DNA from 2 places in the Mesorhizobium sp. M0633 genome. Region 2 is predicted to be linked to the other one. Evidence: predicted binding sites of a transcription regulator. Region 2 holds the regulator's gene; the other holds the start of a gene.

Region 1 (16,097 bases), on a different contig from region 2:
ACGCCAATGGCGGCTGGGCCGAGACCATCGACCATGCCGACATCGCCCATGACAAGGCGGCCGAGGACCGGCTGGAGGCGATCGGCGCCAAGGCCTCCGCCAACAACGAAGTGGTCGACGTCAACCTGATAGACGTGACCGTGGCCAACGGCACGGTCGAAGCGGTCCGGCTGCGTGAAAAGATCCGTGCCGCCGGCCCGACCACCCGCAACGACCTGGGCAAGCAGGCCCGTCCGCAAGCCGCACGCGCGGCATAGATGACCCAAGCATGATCCCGATCATGCTCGAACGAAGAAAATAACGGGCGGACGCGCCCGGAAAGATCTGAATATGTACCGTTACGATGAGTTCGACCACGATTTCGTCAAGGCCCGCGTCGCCGAGTTCAGCGACCAGGTCGCGCGGCGCCTTGCCGGCGAGATCACCGAGGACCAGTTCCGGCCGCTGCGGCTGATGAACGGCGTCTATCTGCAACTGCATGCCTACATGCTGCGCATCGCGGTGCCCTACGGCACGCTGAACAGCAAGCAGCTGCGCATGCTCGGCCACATCGCCCGCAAATACGACAAAGGTTATGGGCATTTCACGACGCGCCAGAACATCCAGTTCAACTGGCCGGCGCTGTCGGACATCCCGGCGATCCTGGCGGATCTGGCAAGCGTCGAGATGCACGCTATCCAGACCAGCGGCAATTGCATCCGCAACGTCACCGCCGACCACTTCGCCGGCGCCGCCGCTGACGAGGTTGCCGATCCGCGCCCCTATGCCGAAATCCTGCGGCAATGGTCCTCGGTGCATCCGGAGTTCTCGTTCCTGCCGCGAAAATTCAAGATCGCGGTGACCGGCGCCGAGCGCGACCGCGCCGCCATCCAGACGCACGACATCGGCCTGCACCTGAAGAAGAACGCCGCCGGCGAGCTTGGTTTCGCCGTCTATGTCGGCGGCGGTCAGGGCCGCACGCCGATGGTCGCCAAGAAGATCCGCGACTTCCTGCCCGAAGCGGATCTGTTGTCCTACTGCACGGCGATCCTGCGCGTTTACAACCTCTATGGCCGGCGCGACAACAAGTTCAAGGCGCGCATCAAGATCCTGGTCCATGAGACCGGCGTCGAGGAGATCACCCGCCAGGTCGAGGCCGAATGGCAGGAGTTGAAGGACGCCGAGCTGAGGCTGCCGGAAGAAGACATCCGCGCCATCGATGCCTATTTCGCGCCGCCGGCGCTTGTCGACCGGCCGGAAGGCGACGAGGCGGTCAAGCTTGCCCGCCTCGACTCCAAGAGCTTTTCCGAATGGCTGGACCAGAATGTGGTCACCCATCGCCATCCCGACTACGCGGCGGTGACCATCTCGCTCAAGGGCATCGGCGAGACGCCGGGCGATGCCTCCGACAGCCAGATGGAAGCGGTCGCCGACATTGCCGAAAAATATTCCTTCGACGAGCTGCGCGTCAGTCACGAGCAGAACCTGATCCTGCCGCATGTCGCGCGGGCCGACCTCAAGGCGGTCTATGACGCGCTTGTCGATATCGGGCTGGCGACGGCCAATTCCAACCTGGTCAGCGACATCATCTCCTGCCCCGGCCTCGATTATTGCGCGCTGGCAACCGCGCGCTCGATTCCCGTGGCGCAGGAAATCTCGCGGCGCTTCGCCTCGCTGGAGCGCCAGCGCGAGATCGGCGAATTGAAGCTGAAGATTTCCGGCTGCATCAATGCCTGCGGCCATCACCATGTCGGCCATATCGGCATCCTCGGGGTCGAGAAGAAAGGCGCCGAACTCTACCAGGTGACGCTCGGCGGCTCGGCCGACGAGAACACCTCGGTCGGCGAGATCATCGGCCGCGGCTTCAGTTCAGAAGAGATCACCGACGCCATCGAGCAGATCGTCGAAACCTATCTCGGGCTTCGGCTGGACAGAAACGAAAGATTCATCGACGCCTACCGCCGTGTCGGTCCCGCGCCGTTCAAGGAGGCGCTCTATGCTGGCGAAGCCAAGGCCGCTTGACCGGATCGTCGACGTCGAGGCCGGCATCGCCGCCCAAGCGGCGGGTCTCGACGCGCTCTACGGCCATCTGAAGCCGCTGGAGATCATCGAGCGGTCGACCCGGGAGTTCTTTCACGGCGAAATCGCCGCCGTCTCGTCCTTCGGCGCGGATTCGGCGGTGCTGCTGCACATGATCGCCGAGATCGACCGCACGCTGCCGGTGATCTTTCTCGACACCGGCAAGCATTTCGAGGAGACGCTCGGCTATCGTGACGCGCTGGCCGCCGATTTCGGGCTGAGCGATATCCGGGTGATCAGGCCCGACGATGCGGCGCTGGCAAGGATCGACCCGACCGGCAATCTGAACGAGACCGACACCGACGCCTGCTGCGACGTCCGCAAGGTCGAGCCGCTGGCGCGCGGCGTCGAGCCGTTCCGCGCCTGGTTCACCGGCCGCAAGCGCTTCCAGGCAGCGACCCGGGCAGCGCTGCCGGTGTTCGAGGCGGTCGGCTCGCGCATCCGCATCAATCCGCTGGCGCACTGGACGACATCGGACCAGGCCGGCTACATGCGCGCGCATGCGCTGCGTGAAAACCCGCTGGTCGCCTATGGCTATCTGTCGATCGGCTGTTTCCCATGCACGCAGCCGGTGCAGCCGGGCGACGACGCGCGCAGCGGCCGCTGGGCCGGGCACGCCAAGACCGAATGCGGCATCCATTTGTCGGGGCTGGAAAGGTCGCTGACCGACGCCTCGCTTTAGGGTATGTTGATATTCAAGTGATGCCGGCCTGATCTGAATCTCAACACACCCTGAGGTGTTTTGCACTTTAGAACCTTGTGGACTTGGAAATTTTCTTGATGAGCGACTTGATAGCCGAAAACGCCATGCGGCTGTGGACACCGGATGGGTTCCGCGAGGACGAGTGGGTTCATGCCGAAAGTGCCGAGGCGCTGGTCGGCAATGGCCGTTTCATCCTGCCGTTGCAGGCGTTTCTCGGCCTCGATCCGGAGGTGCGGCGGTCGGCGAAGGAGCGCATCGGTGTGCTGCTGCAGCCCGGCGATCAGCTCGAGAAGATCGCAGGCCTGCTCGATCAGCTGTCGCTGGTGGCGCTGGCGTTTCCGGCGTTCAATGACGGCCGCTCGTTCTCCAAGGGCGAATTGCTGCGCAGCCGTTATCATTTTGCAGGCGCTATGCGCGCCACCGGGCAGGTGCTGATCGATCAGCTGCCGCATATGCTGCGGGTCGGCTTCGATGAATTCGAGATATCGCACCCAGTGCTGCTGAAGCGGCTCGAGCAAGGCCGCACAGGCGGACTGCCGCTGTTCTATCAGCCGGCGGTGAAGCCGGAGGCCAAAGGCCCGAAATATTCCTGGCGGCGGGTGCGCGCCGGCTGATCCGCTCCAGAGGGCCAGAAGCCTTCTGGTCGGACCACATTCCCGATTCAGCCTTTTATTTTGCGCCTCTCCGCCTTAGGATAGGCCCATTATTTCGCGATCCGAATAAATGTGGCCACAAGGGAGGAACCGGGTATGGCTGGCAAGAAGATATTGATGCTCGTTGGCGAGTTCAGCGAGGAGTACGAGATTTTCGTCTTTGAACAGGCCATGCATGCGGTGGGCCACACCGTCCATGTCGTTTGCCCCGACAAGAAGGCCGGCGATATCCTGAAGACCTCGCTGCACGACTTCGAGGGCCACCAGACCTATACGGAAAAGCTCGGCCACGACTACATCCTCAACAAGACGTTTTCCGAGGTCAATCCGGCCGACTACGATGCCGTCTACGCGGCGGGCGGGCGCGTCCCGGAATATATCCGCATCGACAAGCGCGTGCAGGCGCTGGTGCGGCATTTCCATGAGACGGGAAAACCGATCTTCACCATCTGCCACGGCGTGCAGATCCTGATCGCGGTCGACGGCGTGGTGCGCGGCCGCGAAGTCGCGGCGCTGCAATATTGCGAGCCGGAAGTCACGCTGGCCGGCGGCATCTATATCGATGTTGCACCGACCGGCGCCCATGTCGACGGCAATCTGGTGTCGGCCAAGGGCTGGCCGGGCCTTGCCGCGTTCATGCGCGAATGCCTGAAAGTGCTGGGCACCGAGATCCGCCAGGGCGAGATCCTGATGCGCGACCAGCGCCAGGCAGCTTAAGCTCGGAATGTGGAGCCCCGCCGCACCCCTAACGCATGTCGCGCAAAAGTGTTCAGCGGTTTTGCGATAACGGCATGCATAAACAAGAACCTAAAGCGCGTCGCATGAGGCCGGTCGAGCGCGACGCGCTTTAGGTGCGGCGGTGCGTCTACACGGCCATCCGCGCTTCGCGGAACGATACCAGCTTGCTGCGGCTCTCGTCCCACAGCGCCAGCTTGACGCAGCGCAAGCTGTCGAGGAGTGTGACGCGGCCGATCTCACGCAGCTCCGGATAGTCCCTCAGCACTTCCGGAAGCCGGTAGCATGGCACCTTGGCCGAGAGGTGGTGCACGTGGTGGACGCCGATATTGCCGGTGATCCAGTTCAGCACCGGCGGCAGGTCGTAATAGGACGAACCGTGCAGGGCAGCGTGCTGGAATTCCCACTCGGAGTCCTTTGTCCACTCCGTCTCTTCGAACTGATGCTGGACATAGAACAGCCAGATGCCGGCCGATCCGGCGAGGATGACGATCGGCAAATGCACGACCAGAAACGCGCCGGGGCCAACGAACCAGATGAGCAGAGCGGCTATGACCGTGATGGCTAGGTTGGTGGACATCGACGACACCCAGGGGGTGAGGCCGCCCCGCATCATGCCCAAGGGCAGTCTCTGCTCGAAAATGAAAATCCAGATCGGGCCAAGGCCGAACATCACCAGCGGATGGCGATAGAGGCGATAGGCGAGCCGGCCCCGCCACGACAGTTGCCGGTATTCGGCGACGGTCAGTGTCTTGATGTCGCCGGTGCCGCGCTCGTCGAGATTGCCGGCGCTGGCGTGATGGGTTGCGTGGGCGCGGCGCCAGCAATCGTAGGGCGTCAGCGTCAGCACGCCAAGGACGCGGCCGATCCAGTCGTCGGCATAGCGATTGGCAAAAAAGGAGCCGTGGCCGCAATCGTGCTGGATCATGAAGATCCGCACCAGAAAGCCGGCGGCCGGAAGGATGAGGACCAGACCCCACCAATGGCCATAGGCATAAGCGGCCGAGGACAATGCCCACAGCGTGGCGAAAGGAATGAGGGTGATGGCGAGTTCGACGGCGCTGCGACGCCTGTCGGGCTTTTTATAGCGCGACAGGATTTTCAACCAGGCGCGCTTGCTGTTTGCCACAGCTTCGGGGGAAATCATGTTCATCATGAAACATAGGCGGAGCGGCGCGCTGCCGCAAGGCGGAGATCACGCAAAGTTACTGCGGGTAAATGTCGCGCGATGGCGAGGAATTGCGGCCGCAATCGCAGGTCGCGTTGCTTGCGATGGTGTCTACCGACGGCGCCCGCCTGCGACCACCTTGGCTTCGACGCCGTCCAGGCGGTCGAGCAATTCCTTCAGACGGTCGGGAATATCGGACTCCGTGCGGAAGGCCGGCAAGGTGCGCAGAAAGCGCTTGGTCGCCTCGGTGCCGAGCTGGCGCCGGATATCGCCGGCGAGCCCGTCGCGTTTTTCGCCATTCCTGCGGGGCATCATCCAAAATCCTGTGTCGGCTTCGAAACTCTTCCAGGGGAGGAATGGTTCCCGCATTGTAGTATGCTGGCAAGCAAAGCCGTCGGGTACGGTAAAGTTTGAATTAAAATCGAAAGGTCTGCGCCGTCCGCCATCAAGCCGCGACAGCGGCTGCAGTAGCGCTTGCCCCTTGATTTTTGGCCGCTAAACCTCGATATCGGGCGCAAATCCACACCATTCGAAAATGACGGGAAACGGCGATGAGCGACCAGGCAAAAGACGAACGCGCGCCCGATGAAGCCGAGAAGACCGAGGCTGGCGCGGAGCCAAGGGAAGGTGGCGTCGACGGCGACTATGAAGCGCTTGTGCGGCTTCTGAAGGAAAACGAAGAGCTGAAGGATCGCGCGCTGCGCGTCGCGGCCGACATGGAGAACTTGCGTCGCCGCACCGCCCGCGACGTCCACGATGCGCGCGCCTATGCGGTTGCCAATTTTGCCCGCGACATGCTTTCGGTGTCAGACAATCTGCGCCGTGCGCTGGATGCCATCCCGGAGGAGGCCAAGGCTTCGGGCGATGCCGGCTTCAAGGCGCTGATCGACGGCGTCGAGATCACCGAGCGCGCCATGCTGTCGGCGCTGGAACGCCACGGCGTGAAGAAGCTCGAGCCCGAGGGCGAGAAATTCGATCCGAATTTCCACCAGGCGATGTTCGAGGTGCCCAATCCCGACGTACCGGCCAACACGGTCGTGCAGGTCGTGCAGCCCGGCTATTCGATCGGCGAGCGTGTTCTGCGGCCGGCCATGGTCGGCGTCGCCAAGGGCGGCCCCAAGCATGTCGCAAGCGAAGCGCCGGTGGAGCCGGGGCCGGTCAACGAGCAGGCTGAGAAAGATGCGTGAATGGTGAATGGTCAATAGTGAATGGTTAGTAGTGAATGGTGAGTAGTGAATGGTGAGTAGTGAGTAGTGAGTAGTGAGTAGTGAGTAGCCAATTGCTGCTCCAGCAGTCAGTGCTAGGTTCTATTCACTATTCACTATTCACTCACTATTCACTCACTATTCACTACTCAGGCCGCAAACCGCTGCGCTTCTCCGCCATAATAATTGACGTAGCGGGCGCCGATCTCCTTGACCGGCATCACCACGAACACGTCGACCGTCGAGAATTCACGGTCGATGACGCAACCGTCGCCAATGCGCGCGCCGACGCGCAGATAGCCCTTGACCAGCGGCGGCATCGCGGCGATCGCCGCCTTGGTATTGACGGCCTCGATCGGCATCAGATCCATGGAACAATAGCGCCCGGCGACGGCGCGCACGTCCCAGGATGAATTCGTCCGGCAGTGGTGGGCAAGATAGGTCAGCGCCTCCGCATGTGCCGCCGGCACGGTGCCGTGGAACGACGCGCAGCCGGTCATCACGCCGATGCCGTAATGGTTGATGTAGGCCCAGATGCCTTGCCACAGCGCCTCGATGGTGCGCTTCGAGCGGTATTCCGGCAGAACGCAGGAGCGGCCGAGCTCGAGGAAGCGCTGGCCGGGATGCCGCGCGATCAGCTTGGTCAGCTCGAATTCACCTTCGGAATAGAAGCCGCCGGCGGCCGCGGCAATCTCCTGCCGCAGCAGGCGGTAGGTGCCGACGATGCGGCGATGCTCGGGGCCGGAAAGCGAAGTATCGAAGACCAGCAGATGATCGCAGAGGGGATCGAAGCGATCGGCATCGCGGCGGTCCTGCATCTGGAACAGGTCCTTCCTGGCACCAAGCTCGTCGTAGAACACCCGGTAGCGCACTTCCTGCGCGGCAGCGATCTCGGCCTCGTTGCGGGCGAGCCGCACTTCGAGATTGCCGATGCGGCCGAGCGATGCGCCTTTTATGACGGCATCGGCGTTCCGGCCGACGAGCAAAGGCCCGCTGGCGTTCGGCCGAGCATCACATTCCGGCATGACTGTATGCACGAGTGATTCTCCTTCGAGCCATCCCTCTTGGCACGGGGATACGGTGTAGGTGCAACAGGATTGTGACAGTACCGTGATACGGCTCTGCGGGCAATACTTCGTCGGCTGGGTAATCTATCAACCGTCTATGTTGTGCCTCAGGCGGCCGCTTGCCCTTCGACCGCATGAACCAGGGCATCGGGGTCGAGCGGCTTGGTGACGAAGCCGCTGGCACCGTGAGCGAGCACGGCGTGGCGGGTCTTTTCCTGGCTGTCGGCCGACAGCACCATGATCGGCACCGGCGGCACCGCGGTCTCCTCCTCATGGCGGCGGATGGCGGCGATGGCGTCCAGGCCGTCCATGACAGGCATATGCAAGTCCATCAGCACCACGTCGTAACGGTGCTTGTGGCCGGTGCTGATGACCGCCTCGACGGCGGCCTTGCCGTTGCCGACCACTTTCACGCGATGCCCGGCCTTCAGCAGCGTGGCGCGGGCCAGCATGGCGTTGATGTCGTTGTCCTCGGCGATCAGCACCGACAGGCCCTGCTGGCGGGCGCCAATGGCGTGCCCCGCCTGCGCGCCGCGCTTTTGCAGTTGCGGCTCGGCGACGACCGGTGCGTGGCTGGTCAAGAGCACGCGCAGCAATGTCTCGCCGCGCACCGGCCTCGCAAGGAAGGTGGCGTAACCATTGGCACGGAACTCGCCAAGCATGCCGCGGTCGGTCGGCGCGATCAGCGTCACTGCCTCGCAATCGGCAAATCCGCTCTGGCGCAGGCGCCTGAGCAGCCTGCCGTCGCTTTGCTCCATGGCAGCATCGATCAGCAGCACGTCACAGCCCTCGGCGAAAGCGGTGGCCTGGGCGGCGGCGGTGGCCAGATCGACCGTGCCGCCATTGGCGCGAATGGTGCGGGCGAGGGCTTCGGCCTCGACCAGGTTCTTCGACACGATCACCGCATGCCGGCCCGACAGCGCGTCCTGGCGGATCTGCGGCGCCTCGACGGCGGAAATAGCGGGAATCTCGAAGACGAATTCGGACCCCTGGCCAAGCCGGCTCGACACAGAGATAGTGCCGCCCATGGCGGTCACAAGACGCTTGGAAATGGCGAGACCGAGGCCGGCACCGCCATGCGCACGGGTCGAGGTGCCGTCAGCCTGTTCGAAGTCCTCGAATATGCGCTCCATGTCCTCCTCGCGCAGACCGGGGCCGGTGTCGGTGATGGTGAAGCGGATGCGGTCGGTGGTTTCGGTGCGGACGCGGGCGATGCTTGCCAGGACGCCGCCGCTGTCGGTGAACTTGACGGCGTTGCCGATGAGATTGAGCAGCACCTGCCTGACCCTGCCGGGGTCGGCGGTGATCAGCTGCGGCACGTCGGGTTCGACATGGCAGCCGAGGCCGATATCCTTGGCAAAAGCCCGCGCCGCCAAAAGCTCGATGACATTGTCGGCGATCTCGCGCACCGACATCGGCTGCGGTTCGGGATCGAAGCGGCCGGCCTCGATCTTGGAGTAGTCGAGCAGGTCCTCGATCAGCGCCAGCAGCGCGCTGGCCGAGGTCGAGATGGCGCCGACATAGGTCCGCTGCTCGGGCGAAAGGCTGGTGTCGGCGAGAAGCCGGGCCATGCCCATGATGCCGTTCATCGGCGTGCGGATCTCGTGGCTGACGGTGGCGAGGAAGCGCGATTTGGCCTGGCTCGCATATTCGGCCCGCTCGCGGGCGGTGATCAGCGAGGATTCGGCGCGCTTGCGAGCGGTGATGTCGCGGGCGATGGCGCGATGCGAAACGGCGCCGCTGTCCTTGTCGCGCACCGACAGCTCGATCCAAGAGAACCAGCGTGGGCCGTCCGGCGTGCGAATGGCGACGTCGGTGGAACTCAGGCATTCATGGTCGGAAAACGCGGCGTCGGGGACGATGCCGACATCGATGCCTAGTTCGGCCAGGGTCTTGCCGGCAAGGTCGCGCTGGTCGGTTTCGACAAGGTCGGCGAAAACCTTGTTGGCGTAGACAATGTGGCCGTCGCGGTCACGATGGACGACGAGATCGCCGAGTGCATCGATCAGCCCGCGAAAGCGCTCCTCGCTCTCCTGCATCTCCCACATGCGGTCGGCCAGCGTCTCGATTTCGGCGCGGCTGCGGGCGGTCGTGGCATCGAGCAGGGCCACCGCGCGGCGCTCGGTGCGCCTGTTGCGCAGATGCATGGCGAGCCCGGCGATGGCTGTCGCCAAAAGGCCGATGGTGATGAAGATCGGCGCCCCGGTCAGATGCGAAAAGCCTGCCAGCACGACGATGGCGACGAGCGTCAGGAAGGGCAGGCCTTCGCGGTTGGAGGCCGGCAGTTCCGGCGCCAGCGGTGGCGCGGCGACAGGCTGCCGTCCTGGCGCCGCGGGGGCCGTCCCGTCGGCCCGTTCGGCTGGTTCCGCCTCTCTGATGCCGGGTTCCGCAATCATACGGAAATCCTGCCAGACAGAGCTTATCGAAGGTTGTGGTTGATCGCTCGAATTTTAGCGGTCGCGCTCTTTTTTATCCCTTGGGGGCTCACATATCCACCACCACGCGGCCGCGGATCTTACCCTCGACGATGTCATGCGCGGCGCCGATGATGCCGTCGAAGCCGATGCTCGTCGACAGGCTGGCAAGCTTTGCGTGGTCGAGATCGGCGCCGATGCGGCGCCAGGCCTCGAGGCGGACCGCCTTCGGCGCCATCACCGAATCGATGCCGAGCAGCGAGACGCCGCGCAGGATGAAGGGGGCGACGCTTGCCGGCAGGTCCATGCCGCCGGCGAGGCCGCAAGCGGCGACGGCGCCGCCATAGGAGGTCATCGACAGAACGTTGGCCAGCGTGTGACTGCCGACCGCATCGACGCCGCCGGCCCAGCGTTCCTTGGCGAGCGGTTTTGCCGGCTGGGTGAGCTCGTCGCGTGAAATCACTTCCGCGGCGCCGAGGTCGATCAGATAGGGGCTTTCGGCAGCGCGGCCGGTCGAGGCGATGACGTGATAGCCGAGGCTGGACAGGATCGAGACCGCGACCGAGCCGACGCCACCGGCAGCGCCGGTCACCACCACCGGGCCGCGATCGGGCACGATGCCGTGGCGCTCCAGCGCGATGACGCAAAGCATGGCGGTGTAGCCGGCGGTGCCGACCGCCATCGCATCATGCGGGCTCATGCCGTCCGGCAACGGCACCAGCCAGTCGCCCTTGACGCGGGCGCGCCCTGCAAAGGCGCCGAAATGCGTCTCACCGACGCCCCAGCCGTTCAATATGACCTTGTCACCTTCGCGCCAGTCGGGATTGGAAGACGAGATGACGGTGCCGGCGAAATCGATGCCCGGCACCAGCGGCCAGCGGCGGATTACCGGCGCCTTGCCGGTAATTGCAAGACCGTCCTTGTAGTTCACCGTCGTCGCCTCGACCGCGACGGTGACGTCGCCCTCCATCAGGTCTGCCTCGGTAAGCTCGGTCACCGCGACTGACTGGTTTTTCTCGGCGTCACGCGAAACGAGGATGGCTTTGAAGGTTTCGGGCATTTTTTCTCCTCGGGCTTGCAGATCAGAATGTGCGGCGCCAGGCGAGTGAGGTCAATCGCTCGACGCTCCGCGCCGCCAGCCAATGAGTTCGTCGAAGACGACCAGCACGGCACCGACCGAAATGAAGGCATCGGCGAGGTTGAAGATCGCGAAGGACCAGACCGGCGTGTGAAACAGAATATAGTCGATGACATGACCGTAGATAGCGCGGTCGATCAGATTGCCGAGCGCGCCGCCGACGATCAGCGCGAAGCCGATGCGGGCAAGCAGGTGGCCCGGCGGCGTGCGGGCCGCAAGGTAGAGCACGAAAGCGACCACCACAACCGCGACGACCACCAGGCCGGTGTCGCCGAAGGACGAAAACAGCGAAAACGCGATGCCGGTGTTGTAGGTGCGGTACAGCGCCAGGAAAGGCAGGAGATCGAGCTTTTCCTGAAAGGCAAGGCCGGTCTCGACCAGATATTTCAGCCACTGGTCGAGCGCTATCGCGGCGACAACCAGAAAAGCGTAGGGGCTCCAGGACTTCATAGTTTGCAGTTTCACGGTTTGGGACGTCACGATCGGGCATCCTCCGGGCCGAGCTTCAGCGCGCCGCGCCGGATCTCGAACAGCATGACGCCGGTGGCCACCGCAAGGTTGAGCGAATCGGCGCGGCCGGCCTGCGGTATCCGCAGCAGTTTGTCGCAGCTTGCGGCAAGCTCGTCAGGCAGGCCTTGCTGCTCGTTACCCATCATCAAAAGCACCGGGCCTTTTGAAAAATCGACCGAGCGGTAGTCGACCGCACCCTTCAGATGGGTGCCGGCGACGAGGCCGGGAAAGCTCGTTCGCCAGGCGAGAAAAGCTTCGGGCGACGCCTTGGCGACCGGCACGGCGAAAATCGAGCCCATGGTGGCGCGCACCGTTTCGACCGAAAAGGGATCGGTGGTCTCGCCGACCAAGATGACGCCCCTGGCCCCGACAGCGTCGACCGTGCGGATGACGGTGCCGAGATTGCCGGGGTCGCGGACGCGGTCGAGCGCCACCCAGACGTCGCCGTCACGGGCGCGGATGTCCTTCAACGGCAGGAATTTCTGCGAGAACACGCCGACGACCATTTGCGGATTGTCGCGGCGGGTGATGGCGACCAGCACTTTTTCCGAAACTTCAAGGACGGTGCCGCCGGCGGCGACCGTGCGCGCCGCGATCTTTTCAACCGCCGTATTGCCACGTCCGGCCTTGGCGAAGACCAATGTCCTGATCGACCAGCCGAGATCGAGCGCGTCGATGACCAGCTTCAGGCCTTCGGCCATGAAGGCATTCTGCTGGTCACGGAATTTCTTCAGCGCGAGCGCCTTGATGTCCTTGACCAGCGGGTTGGCGAGGCTGGTGACTTCCTTCACCTGCCCTGGCGCGCCCGCGTGCCGTTCGTACGCACTCATTCAGGCCACCCAGCGTGAGAACAGCGAGGTCGACAGCGCCCGACCGGCAGATTTCTCGCGGATGATCAATTCACCCGACTCGACCGTGCCGCCCATGCCGGCGAAGGTGTCGCGCATCACGGCATGGATGGCGAAAAAAGAGGCGCGGATCGAATAGGCGGTCAGCACAACAGCGAGCGGCTTCGGCGTCAGGATCGCGCGGCAGATATCGGTCAGCGCCGGCAAATCCTCGAACAGCTGCCAGACCTCGCCCTTCGGTCCGCGGCCATAGGCGGGCGGGTCGAACAGGATGATGTCGTAGCGGCTGCCGCGGCGCTTCTCGCGTTCGGCGAATTTCACGGCATCATCGACGATCCAGCGGATCGGCTTTTGCGACAAGCCCGCCATTTCTTGGTTTTCGCGCGCCCAGCCGATCGCCTTCTTGGAAGCATCGACGTGGGTGACCTCGGCGCCGGCACGCGCCGCCACCAAGGAGGCAAGGCCGGTGTAACCGAACAGGTTCAACACCTTCACCGGCCGTTTTGCCGCCGCGATCAGTCCGGCCATGTGGTCCCAGTGCGAGGCCTGCTCGGGAAAGACGCCGACATGGCGAAACGAGGTGAAGCGGCCGAGATAATCGATGCCGTCATGCTTCATCGGCCAGGTCTCGCCGAGCGGCGTCTTGGGGAAACGCCAGCGGCCGATGCCTTCCTCGTCGGTATCGCCGGTGAAAATGGCGTCGGCGCGCTCCCAGTCCCTGGCCGGCAAAGCCTTTTGCCAGATCGCCTGGCCCTCCGGCCGAACGATGCGGTAGGGGCCGTATTGCTCGAGTTTTTCTCCGGCGCCGCTGTCGAGCAGCGCGTAGTCCTGATTGGGGCCGACCTCGAGGATCAGCGGCAGATGTTCGGCAGGCAGCGCGCCATCGCGGCGGGATAGAGGGCGCGGCGTGGCTTTCGGCTCGGACCGGTCCTGCAGTTTAGGCTCCGAACCGGCGGTCAGGCCGGCGTCGCGCCGCCGCGGCTGCTCCGCCCCGCCCTTCGCGGGCGGGCGGCTGTCGCGGCGTTTGTCGCGAAAAGGTTTCAAGAAGGCGCATCTCCGGAAGGCGGCTCGCCGCTTCTGCCACAGCACATTGACCGGCGCAACAAAAGGGCTGCCGACGTGTGCAACCGGATCAGCCGCGCCTGATCGAAAGCAGGCCGACTGCGAGCGCTATGAAACCAACGGCCTTGAAGCCGGTGACGACCATATGGCCGGTTTCCCAGCTGCTCCGGACACTTTCGAAATTGTCCGGGATCGGTCCAGGCACCCAGGTGGCCAGGACATCGTTTGCCGGTTTGACCAGGGTAAACCACGCCACGAGGGCCATCAGATAAAGCACGGTGGCGGCCAAAATCCACCAGAATGCCGGGCGGTCGCTGCGCAGCATCCAGGCGAGAAGCCCCGGACAGGCGATCGCGGCCACGTCCAGCGGTGCGCCGACAATCGCGAAGAATTGGAACTGAGCGTTGAAGACAGTGGTTTCACGCCAGAGCGAAGGCGGCCATCTGGTCAGCCGCGGCACCGATTCCAGCACATGGGCGAAGGATGGTCCGAGGCTGAGCGCAGCGACGATGGCGGTCAAAACCGACCAGAACAACAGGAACCCGCGTATATCCATAATGGCCGGACAACGGCGTCAGGGCGCAGACGTTCCCGTCCGCCACCATGTCGCTTGCCGCCGAAAGTGCTGGGGCTCTATCGTGATTGAAACCAGGTCATGATTCATGTCCCGTGCTGAACGCCTGCTCGACCTGATCCAGATCCTGCGCCGGCATCGCCGGCCGGTCAGCGGCCGCAGCCTTGCGGGCGAAATGGGTGTGTCGATCCGCACGCTCTATCGCGATATCGCCACGCTGCAGGGGCAGGGCGCGCCGATCGAGGGCGAGGCGGGGTTGGGTTACGTGCTCAGGCCCGGTTTCATGCTGCCGCCCTTGATGTTCACCGATGAGGAGATCGAGGCGATCGTGCTCGGTTCGCGCTGGGTGGCCAAGCAGCCGGACTGGCGGCTTGCGAACGCCGCCACCGACGCGCTGGCCAAGATCGCCGCGGTGCTGCCGGACGATTTGCGCGAAGAGCTCGACGCCTCGACGCTGCTGGTCGGGTCGCGCACCGAGGTCACCGAAGGCATCGATCTCGGCCTGGTGCGGCAGGCCATCCGCGAGGAGCGCAAGCTGAGCTTTGTCTATCGCGACGCCGGCGGCGCTGCCTCCGAGCGCACCGTCTGGCCGTTCGCACTCGGCTTCTTCGACAAGGTGCGCGTCGTCGCGGCCTGGTGCGAGATGCGCCAGGATTTCAGGCACTTTCGCGCCGACCGGATATCCGGCCTCAATGCCACCGAGATGCGCTATCCGCGCCGCCGTCAGGTGCTGCTCAAAGAATGGCGGGCGACGCTCGACACGCCAAGCTAAGGCTGCTGCTCAGTTGAGACTGCTGCCAGAATCTGGCAGTGGCGTACGGTATGCTCCTCCAGTCGAAACCATCTGGAGAGCAATTCATGACATCGCCCAATTTCGTCATCCTCTATGTCGACAAGCCTGAGCAAAGCGGCGCCTTCTATAGCGCGCTGCTTGGGCGGCAGCCGGTCGAGACCTCGCCGACCTTCGTGCTGTTCGTGCTCGACAACGGCTTCAAGCTCGGCCTCTGGTCGCGTAACACCGTGGAACCGGCCGCCGCGGCAGCAGGCGGTGGCGCCGAGATCGTCTTTGCGCTGGACACGCCGGGTGCCGTCGACGCCACCCATGCCGAGTGGGCCGGGCGCGGGCTGAAAATTCTGCAGACGCCGACCGACATGGATTTCGGCCGCACCTTCGTCGCGCTTGATCCCGACAGCCACCGGCTGCGGGTTTATTGGCAAAGGGAGTAGGGCAGTAGGGGAGTATGTGACAGGAAATATAGCTGGCGCGGCGCCGCACGATCAGTACAGTTTCCTACTGCCCTACTGCCCTACTGCCCTACTGCCCTACTGCCCTACTGCCCTACTGCCCTACTGCCCTACGCTTGCGCGATACACGGCAATGCCAGCGGCGAGGTCCTCGAGGGCTGCGCCGACCGACTTGAACAGCGTGATCTCGTCGTCGTTCTGCCGGCCTTTTTTCTGGCCGCGCGTGAGTTCATAAAGGTCGGCGACGATGGCTTCCGGCTTCAACACGCCGGAGGCCAGCGGCTGGACGATGTCACCGGCTTCCTTGGTGGCGCCGGCGCGGGTATCGACATAGACGCGGGCGCGTGCAATCGCGTCGTCGTCGCTTTCGCGCATCGCCGGCGTGAAGCCGCCGACCAGATCGACATGGGTTCCGGGCTTCAAGAGGGCGCCCCTGATCAGTGGCGTGGTGGTGATGGTCGCCGATGACACAATATCGGCCTGGCCGAGTTCGGCGTCGAGATCGCCTGCGGCTTCGGCCGCAAAACCCTCGGCACGCAATTTTGCCACGACCTTTTCGGCATTCGCCGGCGTACGGTTCCAGATGCGGATGTTCTTGATCGGACGCACCGCCGAATGCGCCTTTGCAAGGAATGGCGACAGCGCACCGGCACCGACCACCAGCAGCCGCGAGGCGTCCTTGCGGGCCAGATAGGAGGCGGCCAGCGCCGAGGCACA
Region 2 (16,097 bases):
CGGCCCCTATTAATTGTCTGACCTCTTCGTTATGAGCGCTCATCGAAAACAGTTCCGGAATCTGCTGCCATGGCCCGGCCGCTTGCCGACGAAGACGAGGAAAAGCCGCTCGACCCCGAGGTCGAAAAGGTGCGGAGGAAGCTCGTCCGCTTCGTCGCCATCAATCTCGGCCTGCTGTTCCTCGCCCTTATGGTGGTGATCGCGGCGCTTGTCTACAAAGCGCGCAACGCGCCGCCTGCCGCCCCTCCGCTGAGCAGCGACATCCAGGTGCCGATCGGCGAAACGGTCAACGGCGACATCGTGCTGCCGGTCGGCGCCAGGGTGATCAGCCAATCGCTGTCCGGCAATCACCTGTCGATCGACACCGAGCTGCCCGACGGCAGCCGCGCCATCTTCGTCTATGACATTACCGAGCGCCGCATCGTCGGCCGTTTTTCGATCAGGAACAAATGACCGGTTTTGCCGAACACCGCAGCATTGCCACGGTCGCGCTTGTCGTCGCAAATTATGACGAGGCGATCTCGTGGTATGTCGACCGGCTGGGTTTTGTGGTCGCCGAAGATGTCGACCTCGGCGGCGGCAAACGCTGGGTCACGATCACGCCGGGCAACGGGCAGGGCGCGCGGCTGCTTCTCGCCGAGGCATCCGGCGATGCGCAAAGGCACGCCGTCGGCAACCAGACCGGCGGGCGGGTCTTTTTGTTCCTCGAAACCGACGATTTTGCCCGTGACCATGCGCTGTTGCTCGAAAAGGGCATCGAATTCCATGAGGCGCCCCGGCACGAGACCTATGGCACTGTGGCGGTTTTCGCCGATCTCTATGGAAATCTTTGGGACCTGATCGAGCCAAAACGCTAGGCTTGCAGCGGATATTTCACGGCGCGATCGGCAGCCTTAACCCTAGTTGCTTTTTGCCAGCCGTCAGCCTATATCGCCGGTTCTTGAACGCGCCCATCGTCTAGCGGTCAGGACACCGCCCTCTCACGGCGGGAACAGGGGTTCGATTCCCCTTGGGCGTACCAAGTCTCTCCAAGCTCTCGGCAAACCATCAATCCGATCCATCGCCTTGGGTCGCGGCGGGTTTGGCTCATTGCCGCTTCCGGCGCAGCGGAGCCGATTGCATTAGCATTGCATCGTGGGTCTTGAGGCACAGCGTTAGCGGCGCGCAGAACGTCGCGCTGAGTCGATGCCACGCGGGGAGGAGCCAGATACAGAAACTACAATCGCAAGGCGTCCATCACGCTGGTCGGCACTGCCTGGAGCCGACCTGAGCTACAGCTGCCGGCGGCGGATCGTTTTGGCGAGCTCGGCGAAGGCGCCTCTCCCTCGAAGGGTGGATGCCGGGAAGGCCCTTAGCACCCGCCAGCGAAGCTGCGCGCGACGCGCATGGCTGGGCTCTAAACGCGCCATACTCCAGTTGCAGTATCGTAGCTTCTTTGCCGTTCGAATTTCTCTCAGTCATGGCTTCGCACGATACCAAGATATGCTGCGAACGACACATCCACGGCGGGCTCAACCATTCGATCTATTCCGGCAAGCCGAAAAGTGTTTGCGCGCCTGCTATTCCTCCGAGCGGATGACTGCCCATGGCGATCATCGGCTCGGTAGTTTCTGCCTCGAACACTGTCGACGCGAGCACCGTCCGTCCCAACGGCTTGCACAGCCCTTCGATGCGGCTGACAAGATTTACAGCCTTGCCGATCGCGGTGAAGTCCAACCTGCCGGCAGTGCCGATATTCCCCCAGAGTATCTCGCCGACATGCAGGCCAATGCCATATCCGAGCTCAGGGCCGCCATTGCGGCGCCGAGTTTGGTTGAGATGATCTATCCCGGCGCGCGTGGCCTTCACGGCGCGTACCGCAGCGTCACATGCGGCATTTGCATCGCGCTCGCCAATCGGGAAAATCGCGAGGACGCCATCACCTATAAACTTGAGAACCTCACCACCAAATGCGTGCACCGCGCCGGCGACGCAATCGAACCAGGCATCAAGTACCAATACGATCTCGTCTGCATCATGAACCTCGGATAGATCGGTGAAACCTCGAAGGTCCGCGCACAGAAGCGCAGCCCGTATCGTCTCTCCCTTTACTCGACGAGAATGACCGTTGAGCACATGTGCTGCACTGCGCTTTCCCAAATATGCCTCGAGCAATGCGCGTTTCGCGGACCGTTCTGCGAGTGCGGTCATCGGAGCCGCAGCAAACCGGGAGATTTGCCGCAGCAGCTCTGACTGCGCCTCATCCGGAGTATGATCGAACGCCCACACCAAAGTCGGTGCGACACCGCCCGCTCGCTCGTCGAACACGATCGCCCGCGTCGTGCCAAGCCACTCCCGCAGCACGAGCCGGGGATCGGCATTCTGGCGGTCGGCGCCTATCCCCAAACCCTCGACCACTTCACCCCCAGGCGCTCGCCAGAGCCAGATGCGGCGTGAAATGATTGGGTCGGGAGCATCCTGCGCCAGCGCGCCGGCGATGATCGGCAAGCCGTCTTCCATCAAATGCGTTGAGAGCTGCAATAGAAGTCGCCCACCGTCGCCAATATGCGCGGCGTCGTCCAGAAGGAATGAAAGCGACTTTGCGAGAAGCATCGGTAGAAGGTCACTCGGCACCGGCTTATGCTTACGCCTCGAACATCTTCTTGCAACTCCCCACATTCGCTTAAATAGCACGGTATTCGATGCGGATGTGACCTGGAGTGAGCGATGGCGGAATCGGTTTACACAGAGATTGAGGTCGCCGCGCCACAAGCGACCGTGTTCGCGCTTTTGACGGATCCGGACCAGATCGTGCGATGGATCGGGACCGAAGCGAATTTGGATGCAACGCCGGGCGGTCTGTTCCTCGTCAATGTCGGTGGTCGCCATATGGCGCGCGGTGAGTTCACCGAGGTGATCCCGGTCCACCGTCTTGCCTACAGTTTTGGCTGGGAAGACAACGAGACCGTGCCGCCCGGCTCCAGTCATGTCGAGATCGACCTGATCGCGAGGGATGCGGGGACACTGATCCGCTTCACGCACAGCGGACTGCCGAACGCAAAGGAGCGTGACAGCCACCGAAGGGGATGGGAGCACTACCTCTCAAGGCTGAAGATCACTGCCGATGGGGGACATGTCGATCCCGACGTGCCGATGAAGAATATGTGATTTTCATCTAAGGGCCGCGGATGCCCGTAATCCGAACCAGGCGCGGCATGCGTCAACGAGGCCCCTTTGACCTGCCGTCGCCAAACCGGCCGCTCGGGAAACCCAGCGACCTGCGGGCCGCCGCACCATTACAGCTGCCGGCGACGGATCGTTTCAGCGAGCTCGGCGAAGGCGTCCGCGATCCCGGTGCCGCTCTTGGCGCCTGCGTGGAGTTCTTGAAACTCAGCGCTTCTGGCGCAACGCCTCGGATTGAATTAGCATCCGTTCATCAAAGCTCCGGCCGCACTCCTGCAGGATGCGGAATGCGGAGCGCAGGCGAGCGAGGCCGGGCGCGGTCACATGCCGGGCGCCGATCCAAGCGCGACCGGGCATCCGAACTTCCGTTCGGCGGCAAGACGGCGTGGCCGGGAGGAGTCAGATGCAAAAACTACAATCGCAAGGCGTCCATCACATCACGCTGGTCGGCGCCGGGCGTCAGACCTCGATCGATTTCTGGGAGGGCGTGCTTGGCATGCCTTTCATCTTCGAGCAGCCCAACCTCGACAAGCCAAGCGAAAGCCATCTCTATTTCGATCCGGGCGACGGCCGGCTGATCACCGTCTTCACCGACGAAAGCCGCACGCCGGTCAAGCGGCGCACGCCGACCGACACGGGCTGCGTCCATCATATCGCTTTCGCGGTGTCGCGCGTCACCTTTCTGCAGGCGGCTGCCCGGCTCGACGAGCGCGCCATCAAGCACAGCGGCGTCAAGGATCGCGGCTTCATGGACTCGATCTATTTCGAGGATCCGCTCGGCCTGCTGATCGAACTCGCCTCCTACCGTTTCGAACCGCCGGCGGGCTTCACTCATGCCGACGTGCTGATGCAGGCGCACAAGATCCGCGTCGCGCGCGGCGACTACAACATCGCCGAAGTGCACCTTGCCGATGCGATCCAGGCGCTTGTCGAGCGCTCGCGCACGACCTTGTCGGAGGATCGCGCACCGAAAAATCCATACTGACGACACGCCAAACAAAGGGAGGACATAATGGCAAAGACAGCAACGAAGAGTGCGAAAAAGCCCGCCGCCAAGGCAGCCAGGCCAGGAGCGAAGCCGGCGGCCAAAGCCGCCGCCAAGTCAGCGGCGAAAGTGGCAAAGCCGGCGGCCAAGGTCTCCGCCGAGAAGCTGGCGCCGAAGGCCAAGGCGAAACCGGCGAAAAAGCCCGCGCTCTCGCTCAGCATGCTGAAGCCCAGCGTCAACAATATGAGCGTTCGAGTGTTTGCACGCGCCGCCGGGCTCGACCATTCCGAGACCGACGTATGGGGTCTCACGCGCTCGCCCGAATACATGGCGCGAAACCCGGCCCATCTTACGCCGATGATCGAGGACAAGGGCCTGCCGAGAGGTGTCTTGTGGGAAAGCTGCGCCATCATGCAGTATCTCGCCAACAAGCACGGGCTGGAGAAATTATATCCCAAGGCGCCGGCCAAGCGGGCAATGATCGACAGCGCCATGTTCTACCTGATCGGGACGCTCTACCCCTATGTGGCGCGCGCCACATATCCTGTACTGAATTTCCCGCAATATGCCGGCGAGGTCGGCCACAGCGACGCTCATCCCGACAAGAAGTCGGAAGCCCAGAAGGCCGCTATAGAAGCGATAGCCGAGCCGCTGGAGGTGTTTCACAGCTTCTTCAGGAACGGCAAGCCGTTCATCGGCGGCAAGAACCCGTCGATCGCCGACATCCGTTTGGCGGCGACGCTCGAGTTCCTCGCCGTCATCGACTACGCGCTGCCCCAATGGGCAAAAGACTATATGGCGGCGATCGAGAAGAAGCTCGGCAAGGCCTATGCCGAGCCGGCCGCCGACGTGCGCGGCTATATCGCCTATGTGCGGTCGCAGGCCAACGCCTGAGGCACAAGCCAATAGCGGTCGTCCGCACGTCTGCAGGAGCCCGTAATGAACTGGGGATTTTTTTAATCTCCCCTGTTTGCACGATGTGGGGAGCTTAAGGTTTTGTTAACCTAAACCCTTTCTACTGAATCCACCTCCAGCCCGCGACCACGGATGTACTGGCGCGGATGGGAAGCAAAGGTCGGCTGCGCGCCGGCCTTTTGCTTATTTCAGCCCCTGTCGAAGTTGCGCCAGACGGCGTTTCACGACGCCTGCATGGCTGATGAAACGCGTCGCCGCCATCTTGTCATCGCCGCTGTCGGCCCTACCATCGAAGTTCGTCCCGTCCTCGAGGGCGGTTCAAGGACAGAGGCCCTGCCATGAAAAGCATTGCTGGAATGATGGTGATTGCAGGCGCCATGCTGGCGGGTGCAGCCGGTCAATCGAAAGCAGCGACGCTCAACACCATGCCCGAGGTCGGGGCTGCCATCCAGGCGTGCTGGACCCCGCCGGCGAATGCCGGGAATTCCACCGTCACCCTGAGCTTCAGCTTCAGGCGCGATGGCACGCTGATCGGCCGGCCCAAGCCGACCGCCATCCGCGTCGCCGGCGAGGAGAAGACGCGCCAAGCTTTTGTCGACGCGGCGGTCGCGGCCGTGGACCATTGCCTGCCGTTGAGCTTTTCACCGGCGCTGGCTGAAGGCATCCCGGGCAAGGTGTTCACTCTGCAATTCAACTCGCCCAAACAAGAACAGGCTGCACCGCGCGTGAAGGCTTCGCCTTGATCTTTTCCGACAACCGGATTCCACTTTTCGGGACCTAATGCATGTCGCGCAAAAGTGTGCAGCGGTTTTGCGACAACGACATGCATTAGACAAGAACCTAAGCGCGTCGCATGAGGCCCGGTCGACCGCGATGCGCTTTAGTGGCGCCTTCGTCTCGCCTCGACATGTCGCGCCAGTTCCGGCATCTCGAAGACATAGTCGCTCCAGGCCGATTCCGGTATCTGGCCGGCGAGATAGCACTCCAGCAAAAGCCTCTGCTCGTGGTCGAGTGGCCTCGGTGCGCGTTCATGGTCCAACCCAAGTGAATGGAACAGATTCCTGGTCAGGTCCGCGACAGTGAAGTGGATCGACATTTGCGGTCTCCTCCTTTGGCCGCTCAACGCCGATCCCAGGGCGAAGGTTTCAGCAACGGCCGGCCGGTAACGCCGGATTGATCGCGATGCCGAACCCGCCGCGCGCATCAAACTTCGCCGTGGCGGGCGTCCGCCGGCGTTGCTGCCGGTTCGTCTCAATCTTGAAATAAAAATGTAATATTGAATTTACACAAGTGGATTTAATACACTAGAGCTAAAGTCTCTGGTGGTGGTTTGATCTACTTCAATTAGAAAAAACTGATTTAGCTAGTACTTATCCATAGTCGGCAAAGAAATCCTGTTCTTGGTGCAACAAGGATAATGGTCGTTCCAATGACACGCTTCTGGCCCCTCACGATTCTGATGCTGGTGTCGGCAATAGCCGTTGCGCTCGGCCCATCCTTCTCCTACGCGGATAGCTGCGGTGCCATCAGGAGCCAATTGCTTTCGGCGGGGCGCAGCGGCGGGACCAGCCCCGAGCTTGCCCAACTGCGCCGGCAACTCGCCGCGATTCAAAAGCTTGAGAGACAACGCAGATGCACGGCGAGAACGGCCGGCTTCTTCTTCAATCCCTGCGCCGACCTGGTCAGCAGCAAGGCGGAGGTGCAACGGCAGATCGCCAGACTGTCGAATTCGAGCAGGGACACGTCCGGATTGAAGGCCAGGTTTGTCGCGCTGGGCTGCGCCGCCCCCGCTGCCAAGAAACAGCCGGCGCAGCAACGCACGGCACCCAAGGCCCAGTCCGCAGGCACAACAATTGGCGGCAATCGGATGCTGTTTTGCGTTCGCTTGTCGGACGGATATTTCTTCCCCGCGCCAAAATCGCAGTTCGCCAAGGGCGACGATCTGAAGGAAACGGTCGATCAGTGTCGCTACATCTGCGACGATGCCGGCGTCGACCTCTATACGCTGAGCGACGCCACTCGCGAGACCGAGGAGATGGTCGCGCTCGAGTCGGGAAAACCCTATGTGGAGCTACCTGCCGCGTTCCGGTACCGCGACGACGCGAACTTCAAGGCCTGCGACGTCAAGCGCTATTACCGGCGCGTCGCCGAGCTCAGGGCACGAACCGTGACACCGGCCAACATGACCAACGCCATCATACCGTTGCCGACGGCAAAGCCGGATTTTGGCATCGTCGCGGAAATTCCTGAATCCGGGATCGAAACCGCCGGTGCCGTTCCGCAAGAGGCAAAAACGCAGGCTGCCGAAGTGCAGGGGGTTGCCCAGCATCAGTCGATCGAAAGAGCGATCGGCGCGCGGCCGGTGAGAGTGGTCGGGCCGGCCTTCTTCCCGGCGGACTGACCAAGGCGGGCGATGTTCCGAGACGGCCGGATCGGATAGCCGCTTCAAGGCCTGGAGCCGTGCGCATCGACCGACGTCGGCTGGTTATTCGCAGACCATGCGGGCCCGTTTGCCGGGCTCGCTGACATTCTTGCAAGTTAGCGGCTTCGTCGGCTCCGGCGACAGCATGGGCGGGTTGTTGGTGACCCTCCTCCGAGGCGCTGCAACGGAAGCCGCGCTCCTGCGCACCGCCGGCCTTTTCGGCGTTTGCGGCGCCACTGGAAAGACGTCGGTCTCCAGTTGCGACTGTTCGGCTTGCGCCTGCGGCGAAGGCCTGTCCCAGAAACGGCGAACATCGAGCGGCTTGGGAATGATGACGGTGCCGTCATAGCTGCGCGCGCAGCCGCTTCCCAAAGGCAGCGCCAGGCACAGGAAGACAGGCAGAATCCGTCGAGACATCAGCAATACCCCTGCAAGCTTATAACGCTGCTTCGGCCTAACCGACAACCGGCGGAATAGGGCGAAGGGAGTAGATACCGTGAAGTAGAGTCGTCGCATTTCCAGTCGAAGGCGTTGCTCGAAGATCCAGCGCCGGGTCGGGCGCGGATGGAGGTCCAGCGCGAGTTAGAACCTTGCGATTCGTCAACGCTTCCAGCGTAAGGCCATGGTGCGATCGCACCATACCAAAGCCGCGCTCAGTGGCGACAATGGGATATTCGAAGTTCCGCTCCTCCAGTTACGGGCGGGAGCAGCGACCGCCGGCAAGAAACAGGGTCAGATTTACCCCAACGGACCTGTTTCGGCGATGGCGCGGCCATGACACGTTCTGGCTGCATGCAACGCGCTCCCGTCCGGCTTTTTTTCTTTTAAAGCCGGTGGCTACGATCGCCGAGCAGACGATGCCGGCCGGAATTCAAGCAAGCTGCTGATTCCAGCGGCAAACCGCGGCCCATGCCGACAAAGCCCGCGGCCGCTCCTTCTTACCCGGCTGGACGACGTTACCGGAGCGACATGAAACTGTCATGCGACTGTAATAATCGGGGGCTATTGGCCTCAGCGGGCGCCGGAGGAATGGCGCCGAGAGACCATATTCCGAACAGGAGCAGGCCACATGAGACATTTCATCCGCTCGGCGGCCGTTGCGATTGCAATGGCTGCGGCGACGACCACCCTCACCCTGTCCGCCGCGCTCGCCGCGGACATCTCCGGCGCCGGCGCCACCTTCCCCTACCCGATCTATGCGAAGTGGGCCGACACCTACAAGAAAGACACCGGCATTGGCCTTAACTACCAGTCGATCGGTTCCGGCGGCGGCATCAAGCAGATCAAAGCCAAGACCGTTACCTTCGGCGCTTCGGATGCGCCGCTCAAGGGCGACGAGCTTGAAGCGTCCGGACTGGCTCAATTCCCGATGGTGATGGGCGGCATCGTTCCCGTCGTCAATCTCGAAGGCATCAAGCCGGGCGAGTTGGTTCTCGACGGCCCGACGCTGGCCGACATCTTCCTCGGCAAGATCACGAGCTGGGATGACGAAGCGATCAAGAAGCTTAATCCCGACGTCAAGCTGCCTTCGCAGGCGATCGCGGTCGTTCACCGTTCCGATGGTTCGGGCACGACGTTCAACTTCACCTATTACCTCGGCGACGTCAGCGCGGACTGGAAAGAAAAGGTCGGCGTCGACAAGGCCGTGGAATGGCCGGTCGGCATCGGCGCCAAGGGCAATGAGGGCGTTGCCAATAACGTCTCCCAGACCGGCGGCGCGATCGGTTATGTCGAATATGCCTACGCCAAGCAGAACAAGCTCACCCACACCGATATGATCAACAAGGACGGCAAGAAGGTCGAGCCCGCCGCGGCGGCGTTCTCGGCGGCAGCGGCCAATGCCGACTGGAGCTCGCAGCCGGGCTATGGCGTCATCCTCGCCAACGAGCCGGGCGCCGAGTCCTGGCCGATGACGGCGGCAACGTGGATCCTGCTCTACAAGAAGCCGGATGATGCCGCGACCACCGGCGAAGCGCTCAAATTCTTCGCCTGGGCATACGACAAGGGCGACGAGATGGCCGGCGAGCTGGACTACGTTCCGATGCCCGACAAGGTGGTCGAGAGCGTCAAGGCCATGTGGGCCAAGGAAGTTGTCGGCGACGACGGCAAGCCGCTCTACTCGGCTATGTAATCTCCTCCAGGGAGGGCGTCGACGGCGCCCTCCCTGTTGCCTTTAATCGCGAGGACCCAATGACCATCGCTTCCGATGCCATGCCATCATCTGCAGCAGCCCGGGCCAGGGAAGCTACGGTGCGGCGCTTCGCGCTCACCGATGCCATATTCCGCGGACTCACCCGCGCTTCCGCAATTCTTGTGCTGGTCATCCTCGGCGGTGTCGCGATCTCGCTGTTTGCCGGCTCGTGGCAGGCGCTGTCGTCCTTCGGTTTCTCCTTCCTGACGACTGAAAGCTGGAATCCGGTCACGGAAAAATTTGGCGCACTGGCGCCGATCTACGGCACCCTGGTCACGGCGGCCATCGCCATCCTGATCGCGGTTCCGATCGGCATCGGCATTGCAGTCTTTCTCACCGAGCTCTGCCCGCGCCCGCTCAGGCGCCCGATCGGCATAGCGGTCGAGCTGTTGGCCGGCATTCCTTCGATCATCTACGGCATCTGGGGCCTGTTCGTGTTCGCGCCGTTCCTGCAGACGGCGATACAGCCCTTCATCATCAACGTCTTCCACGGCGTGCCGGGACTATCCAGCCTTTTCGCCGGCCCTCCTTACGGCATCGGCCTTCTGACCTCGGCGCTGATCCTTGCCATCATGGTGCTGCCCTTCATCACCTCGATCACCAAAGACGTCTTCGATACGGTGCCGGCGGTGCTGAAGGAATCGGCCTATGGCATCGGTTGCACGACCTGGGAAGTGACCCGGCGCGTGGTCATTCCCTATACCCGCATCGGCATCATGGGCGGCGTCATGCTTGGCCTGGGCCGGGCGCTCGGCGAGACCATGGCGGTGACCTTCGTCATCGGCAACGCCCACCGCATCAGTGCCTCCCTGTTCGCGCCGGGCACGACGATCTCGGCGACCATCGCCAATGAATTCACCGAGGCCGACGGCGACCTCTACACCTCCTCGCTGGTTTCGCTCGGCCTGATCCTCTTCGTTATCACCTTCCTGATCCTTGCCGCCGCCCGCTATATGTTGATGCGGATCGACGCCCGTACGGGAGCCTGACCGATGTCGACATCCTCATCGCTCCACAGCCGCCGCAAAGCCAGGAATTCGGTGATGATGGCGCTTTGCGTCGTCGCCGCCGGCATCGGGCTTGCCTGGCTGGCGCTCATTCTCGGCGCACTGGTCTATAAGGGCACAGCCGGGCTTTCGCTCGCGGTCTTCACCGAGATGACGCCACCACCGGGCGAGGCCGGCGGCCTGCTCAATGCCATCGCGGGCAGCCTGCTGATGACGATCATCGCCGTTGTCGTCGGCACGCCGATCGGCGTGCTGGCGGGAACCTACATGGCCGAGTATGGACGCTTTTCGCGCATCACCACCGTCGTCCGCTTCATCAACGACATCCTGTTGTCGGCGCCGTCGATCATCATCGGCTTGTTTGTCTATGAGCTGATGGTGCGGCCAATGGGACATTTCTCGGCCATTGCCGGCGCCGTTGCGCTTGCCATCCTGGTCATTCCGGTGGTCGTGCGCACCACTGAAGACATGCTCAACCTGGTGCCGAACGCGTTGCGTGAAGCCGGTGCCGCGATCGGCGCGCCACGCTGGGTGGTGATCCGTTCGGTCGCCTACCGCGCCGCATTGTCCGGCATCGTCACCGGCATATTGCTGGCGATAGCACGCATTTCCGGCGAGACGGCGCCGCTGCTCTTCACCGCGCTCAACAACCAGTTCTGGAGCAGCAATATCAACGCGCCGATGGCCAGCCTGCCGGTGACCATCTTCCAGTTCGCTCTCAGCCCTTACGAGGAATGGCAGCAACTGGCGTGGACCGGCGCACTCATAATCACCCTGACGGTTCTGGGCTTGAGCATCCTCGCCCGCAGCCTTACCGGACGCAGAGAGGACAGATGACACAGATGTTGTCCCCAGACATGACGATGGCCGAAACGGTCGTCGAGAAGACGAAGATCGAGGTCAAGAATCTCAACTTCTACTACGGCCAGAGCAAGGCGCTGAAGGACATCAGCCTGTCACTGCCTGAGCGCAGTGTCACGGCCTTCATCGGCCCTTCGGGGTGCGGGAAATCGACGCTGCTGCGTGTGTTCAACCGCATCTATGAGCTCTACCCAAAACAGACGGCCGAGGGCCAGGTGCTGCTCGACGGCAAGAACATTCTCGACCGGTCGCAGGATCTCAACCTCCTCAGGACCAAGATCGGCATGGTGTTCCAGAAGCCGACGCCGTTCCCGATGTCGATCTACGAGAACATCGCCTTCGGCGTCAGGCTCTACGAGAACCTCGGCAAGTCCGAGATGGACGGCCGCGTCGAACAGGCGTTGAAGCGCGCCGCGCTGTGGAGCGAGGTCAAGGACAAGCTCAACGCCAGCGGCTTGAGCCTGTCCGGCGGCCAGCAGCAGCGGCTCTGTATCGCCCGCACCGTGGCCGTGAAGCCGGAAGTCATTCTGCTCGACGAACCGGCTTCGGCCCTCGACCCGCTGTCGACTGCCAAGATCGAGGAACTGATCGACGAATTGCAAGCCGACTATACGATCGTCATCGTCACCCACAACATGCAGCAGGCGGCGCGCGTGTCGCGCCAGACCGCCTTCATGTATCTGGGTGAACTGGTCGAGTTCGACCGGACCGAGAAGATCTTCACGTCGCCCCGCGAGAAGCGCACGCAGGACTACATCACTGGCCGCTTCGGCTGAGCCGTTCCGATCATGCATATGAGGACAGGACCATGGGCGAACACACAGTCGCTTCTTTCGACGAGGATCTCGAGCAGATCAGCAAGCTGATCCGCGACATGGCCGACCTCGCCGGTTCGATGGTCGGCGGGGCGACCAAGGCCCTGTTGAATTCCGACAACGTGCTGGCGCAACGCGTCGTTTCCGACGACGCCATCATGGATGCGCGTCAACGCGAACTGGACGACCGCGCCATCACCCTGATCGCCAAACGCCAGCCGATGGCCCACGATCTTCGCCATGTGGTCGGAGCGATCCGCATGGCGGGCGACCTCGAACGCATCGGCGACCTTGCCAAGAATATCGCCAAGCGCGTGAGTGCGGTCGGCCTCAGCGCCACGCCGCGGGACCTGTCGCATTCCATCGACGCGATGGCGCAGCTGGTTCTCATCCAGGTGCAGGGTGTCATCGAGGAATATGCTGCAGGCGATGCGGCCGCGTTGGCCAAGCTGCGTGCCGCCGACGAGCGCATCGACGTCAAATACACGTCCGTGTTCCGCGAGCTGTTGACCTACATGATGGAAGATCCGCGCAACATCACCGCTTGCACGCACCTGCTGTTCTGCGCCAAGAATCTGGAGCGGATCGGCGACCATGTCACCAACATCGCCGAAAATGCGTATTATGTGCTGACCGGCGAGCAATTGCCGGTCAATCGTCCGAAGCAGGACGAAACGACAATGTCCGCACCGGTGACATGATGGGGGTGCCCAGCCGATGATCGCACCACGCATAATGGTGGTGGAGGACGAGGAGCCATTGGGTGTGCTGCTCCGCTACAATCTCGAATCCGAAGGCTACCAGGTCGAGGTGGTGACACGCGGCGACGAAGCCGAGATCCGTTTGCAGGAGAATGTGCCCGACCTTTTGGTGCTCGACTGGATGATACCAGCGGTTTCCGGCATCGAGCTCTGTCGTCGGTTGCGGGTGCGCCCCGAAACCGAGCGGCTGCCGATCATCATGCTGACCGCGCGCGGCGAGGAGAGCGACCGGGTGCGCGGGCTTTCGACCGGCGCCGACGACTATCTGGTCAAACCGTTTTCGACACCGGAATTCATGGCCAGGGTCAAGGCGCTGCTGCGGCGCGCCAAGCCGGAAGTGCTGTCCAGCGTGCTGAAGGTCGGCGACATCGTGCTCGATCGCGAATCGCACAGGGTCTATCGCAAGAAGAGCGAAATCAGGCTCGGGCCGACCGAATTCCGGCTGCTCGAGTTCATGATGCGGCATCCGGGCCGTGTCTTCTCGCGCAGCCAGTTACTCGATAATGTCTGGGGCGAGACAATCTACATCGACGAACGCACCGTCGACGTGCATGTCGGGCGGCTGCGCAAAGCCGTCAACAACGGCCGGATGCCGGATGTCATCCGCACCATCCGCGGTGCCGGCTATGCGATCAGGGAAGATTGACCCGCCTGGTCAGGCTACGTTCTTTCTGACGCTGGGCCTCATTTGCGCGCCCGGCGCGAAAATCTCCTGGTCGACGAAGCTTAGCGCCCGCATCGCGCAGCCTTCGCGGATCAGCGGCAATTCGTTCGGCTCTGTATCGAAGGAGATCGAGCCCGAATGCTGGCCGCCGGCGGTCTGGGCGATTGCCTTCCGCAAGGCCGGCTCGATCAGATCGAAGGCGGCGGCACTGGCGCCGACCATCGCGACCGGTGCCGGATCGATCAGCGCGAACAGCGAGCCGAGACCGAAACCCAGCGCTTCGCCGGCCTTGCGGTAGGCCTCGCGTTCCGGCCCATCTTTCTCGCGCGCCCGGGCCGCCAGTGCTCGCATGTCGGCGTCGCTGACGTCGGCGATCGGTTCGCTTTCTTCGCTCATCTGCCTGGCGTTGCGCCAGATGGCGTAGTTGCCGGCATAGGCCTCGATGCAGCCGCGCCGCCCGCAACGGCAGAGCGCGCCGCCCGGACGATGGATCATGTGGCCAAATTCGCCACCCGAGGAATGCGTCCCGGTGAACAGTTCGCCCTTCAGCACCAGCCCCATGCCGATGCCATGCGAAAGCAGGATGGCGATGAAGTCGTCGCGATAGCGATCCGGATTGCGCCAGCGCAAAGCCACCGCCATCATGTTGCAGTCGTTCTCCACCGTTGCCGGGATGCCGAATTCGTCCTCCAGCATGTCGGCAAAGGCGATGTCGGTCTGCGGCGTGATCGGCGACCACAGCATGGCGCGTGCAGGGGAGTCGGTAATGCCCTGAATCGCCAGGGCGATGCGGGCGACACTGCGGACGTCAAGGTCTGGATCCTGCAGCCGGCGCCGGACGATGGCCATGCATTCACGGATCAGCTCGTCGCGCGGCATGGTCAGCGTGTCCAGCCGGCGCTGTTCCTCGGCGACCACCTGTCCCGTATAGTCGATAATGGCGGCCGACAGGAAATTCAGCGACAACACCACGGTCAGCACCGCCGCCGCTTCCGGGTTGAGGGCGAGGCCGACCTGCGGACGACCGCGTTTCAACGAAACGGGCTCACTTGCCTTGCTCTCGGCGAGGATGCCTTCCCGTATCAGGTCGGAAGAGATCGCCGATATGGTCGAATGACTGAGGCCGGTAGTAGCTGCGATCTCAGTACGCGATGGCTGGCCGGCCCGGCGCACCGCCGAGATCACCATCGCCCGGTTGCGCCGGCGCAAATCGTCATGGCGGATTCCGACCGACATTGTTTTGCTTTCCTCCCGGTTGCGGCGGCCGCTCATGAACCGGAAGCCGTCGGTAATGTCCGACAAATAGTGTCGGACGCAGGCAAATAGTGTCAGATGCAGGTTGCGCTGTCATCGTTTATTCCGACGCTCGAAAAAACTCGCAGAGTCATCAAAATCCATCAGAATCGATGTTGACAGCAGCCGGAGATCGGGCCAGTATTTTTTCGAGGCTCGAAAAAATTAGAGCTTCTAAGCTGGTCTTTGAGCCAATTGGTCACGCCGTACGCGGCGCAGGGAGGATATGATGAAGAAATTCACGACCGCCATTCTGGCGGGTGTCGCCATGACGCTGGCGCTGGCGTCGGTGGCGCAGGCTAAAGACAAGGTCATCGGCGTTTCCTGGTCGAACTTCCAGGAAGAGCGCTGGAAGACCGACGAGGCCGCAATGAAGGCGGCCATTGAGGCCGCAGGCGACAAGTATATTTCCGCCGACGCACAGTCCAACCCCGGCAAGCAGCTCACCGACGTCGAGAGCCTGATCTCGCAGGGCGCCAGCGCACTGATCATCCTGGCGCAGGACGCCTCGGCCATCGGGCCGGCCGTGCAGAAGGCACTGGACGAAGGCATCCCGGTCGTCGGCTATGACCGGCTGATCGAGAACAAGGACGTGTTCTATCTGACCTTCGACAACAAGGAAGTCGGCCGCATGCAGGCCCGCGAAGTCTTCAAGGTGAAGCCGGAAGGCAACTACGTCTTCATCAAGGGTTCGGGTTCCGATCCGAATGCCGATTTCCTGTTTGCCGGTTCGATGGAGGTGCTGAAGGAGGCCATTGACGGCGGCAAGATCAAGAATGTCGGCGAGGCCTATACGGACGGCTGGCTGCCGGCCAACGCTCAGAAGAACATGGAACAGTTCCTGACCGCCAACGACAACAAGGTCGATGCCGTGGTCGCCGCTAATGACGGCACTGCCGGCGGCGTCGTCGCCGCGCTGACGGCGCAAGGGCTGGCCGGATCGGTTCCGGTTTCGGGCCAGGACGGCGACCACGCCGCGCTGAACCGCATCGCGCTCGGCACACAGACCGTGTCGGTGTGG

Evidence for each region. Region 2 encodes PhoB, which activates phosphate uptake and scavenging genes when phosphate is short. Its sites were predicted from a motif close to TGTCATNNANCTGTCAT; they were not measured.
Region 1: a site for PhoB is predicted at 7,611-7,627, ahead of olsB (l-ornithine N(alpha)-acyltransferase). Genes of this name have one in related genera too.

The regions. Positions count from the first base shown of each region.
Region 1 covers NZ_JAMYQC010000004.1:184,371-200,467, reverse strand. Annotated here, with positions in the region: gene NKI47_RS06070 (DUF2849 domain-containing protein) at 1-257, shown strand, start outside; gene NKI47_RS06065 (nitrite/sulfite reductase) at 331-2,001, shown strand; gene NKI47_RS06060 (phosphoadenylyl-sulfate reductase) at 1,976-2,740, shown strand; gene NKI47_RS06055 (DUF934 domain-containing protein) at 2,839-3,375, shown strand; gene NKI47_RS06050 (DJ-1/PfpI family protein) at 3,511-4,131, shown strand; gene NKI47_RS06045 (fatty acid desaturase) at 4,280-5,302, opposite strand; gene NKI47_RS06040 (hypothetical protein) at 5,429-5,632, opposite strand; gene grpE (nucleotide exchange factor GrpE) at 5,869-6,504, shown strand; gene olsB (l-ornithine N(alpha)-acyltransferase) at 6,672-7,547, opposite strand; gene NKI47_RS06025 (PAS domain-containing hybrid sensor histidine kinase/response regulator) at 7,697-9,985, opposite strand; gene acuI (acrylyl-CoA reductase (NADPH)) at 10,074-11,063, opposite strand; gene lspA (signal peptidase II) at 11,115-11,591, opposite strand; gene NKI47_RS06010 (TrmH family RNA methyltransferase) at 11,618-12,481, opposite strand; gene NKI47_RS06005 (RsmD family RNA methyltransferase) at 12,482-13,543, opposite strand; gene NKI47_RS06000 (DUF1772 domain-containing protein) at 13,632-14,117, opposite strand; gene NKI47_RS05995 (helix-turn-helix transcriptional regulator) at 14,224-14,907, shown strand; gene NKI47_RS05990 (VOC family protein) at 14,994-15,362, shown strand; gene lhpI (bifunctional Delta(1)-pyrroline-2-carboxylate/Delta(1)-piperideine-2-carboxylate reductase) at 15,483-16,097, opposite strand, start outside.
Region 2 covers NZ_JAMYQC010000008.1:68,362-84,458, reverse strand. Annotated here, with positions in the region: gene NKI47_RS10795 (RluA family pseudouridine synthase) at 1-43, opposite strand, end outside; gene NKI47_RS10790 (fimbrial protein) at 70-453, shown strand; gene NKI47_RS10785 (VOC family protein) at 450-857, shown strand; tRNA gene NKI47_RS10780 (tRNA-Glu) at 947-1,021, shown strand; gene NKI47_RS10775 (adenylate/guanylate cyclase domain-containing protein) at 1,525-2,592, opposite strand; gene NKI47_RS10770 (SRPBCC family protein) at 2,707-3,147, shown strand; gene NKI47_RS10765 (VOC family protein) at 3,566-4,147, shown strand; gene NKI47_RS10760 (glutathione S-transferase family protein) at 4,175-5,041, shown strand; gene tolA (cell envelope integrity protein TolA) at 5,401-5,805, shown strand; gene NKI47_RS10750 (hypothetical protein) at 5,943-6,158, opposite strand; gene NKI47_RS10745 (DUF2865 domain-containing protein) at 6,492-7,463, shown strand; gene NKI47_RS10740 (hypothetical protein) at 7,548-7,901, opposite strand; gene pstS (phosphate ABC transporter substrate-binding protein PstS) at 8,554-9,615, shown strand; gene pstC (phosphate ABC transporter permease subunit PstC) at 9,675-10,664, shown strand; gene pstA (phosphate ABC transporter permease PstA) at 10,668-11,519, shown strand; gene pstB (phosphate ABC transporter ATP-binding protein PstB) at 11,516-12,319, shown strand; gene phoU (phosphate signaling complex protein PhoU) at 12,352-13,059, shown strand; gene phoB (phosphate regulon transcriptional regulator PhoB) at 13,076-13,765, shown strand; gene NKI47_RS10705 (ROK family protein) at 13,775-15,019, opposite strand; gene xylF (D-xylose ABC transporter substrate-binding protein) at 15,306-16,097, shown strand, end outside.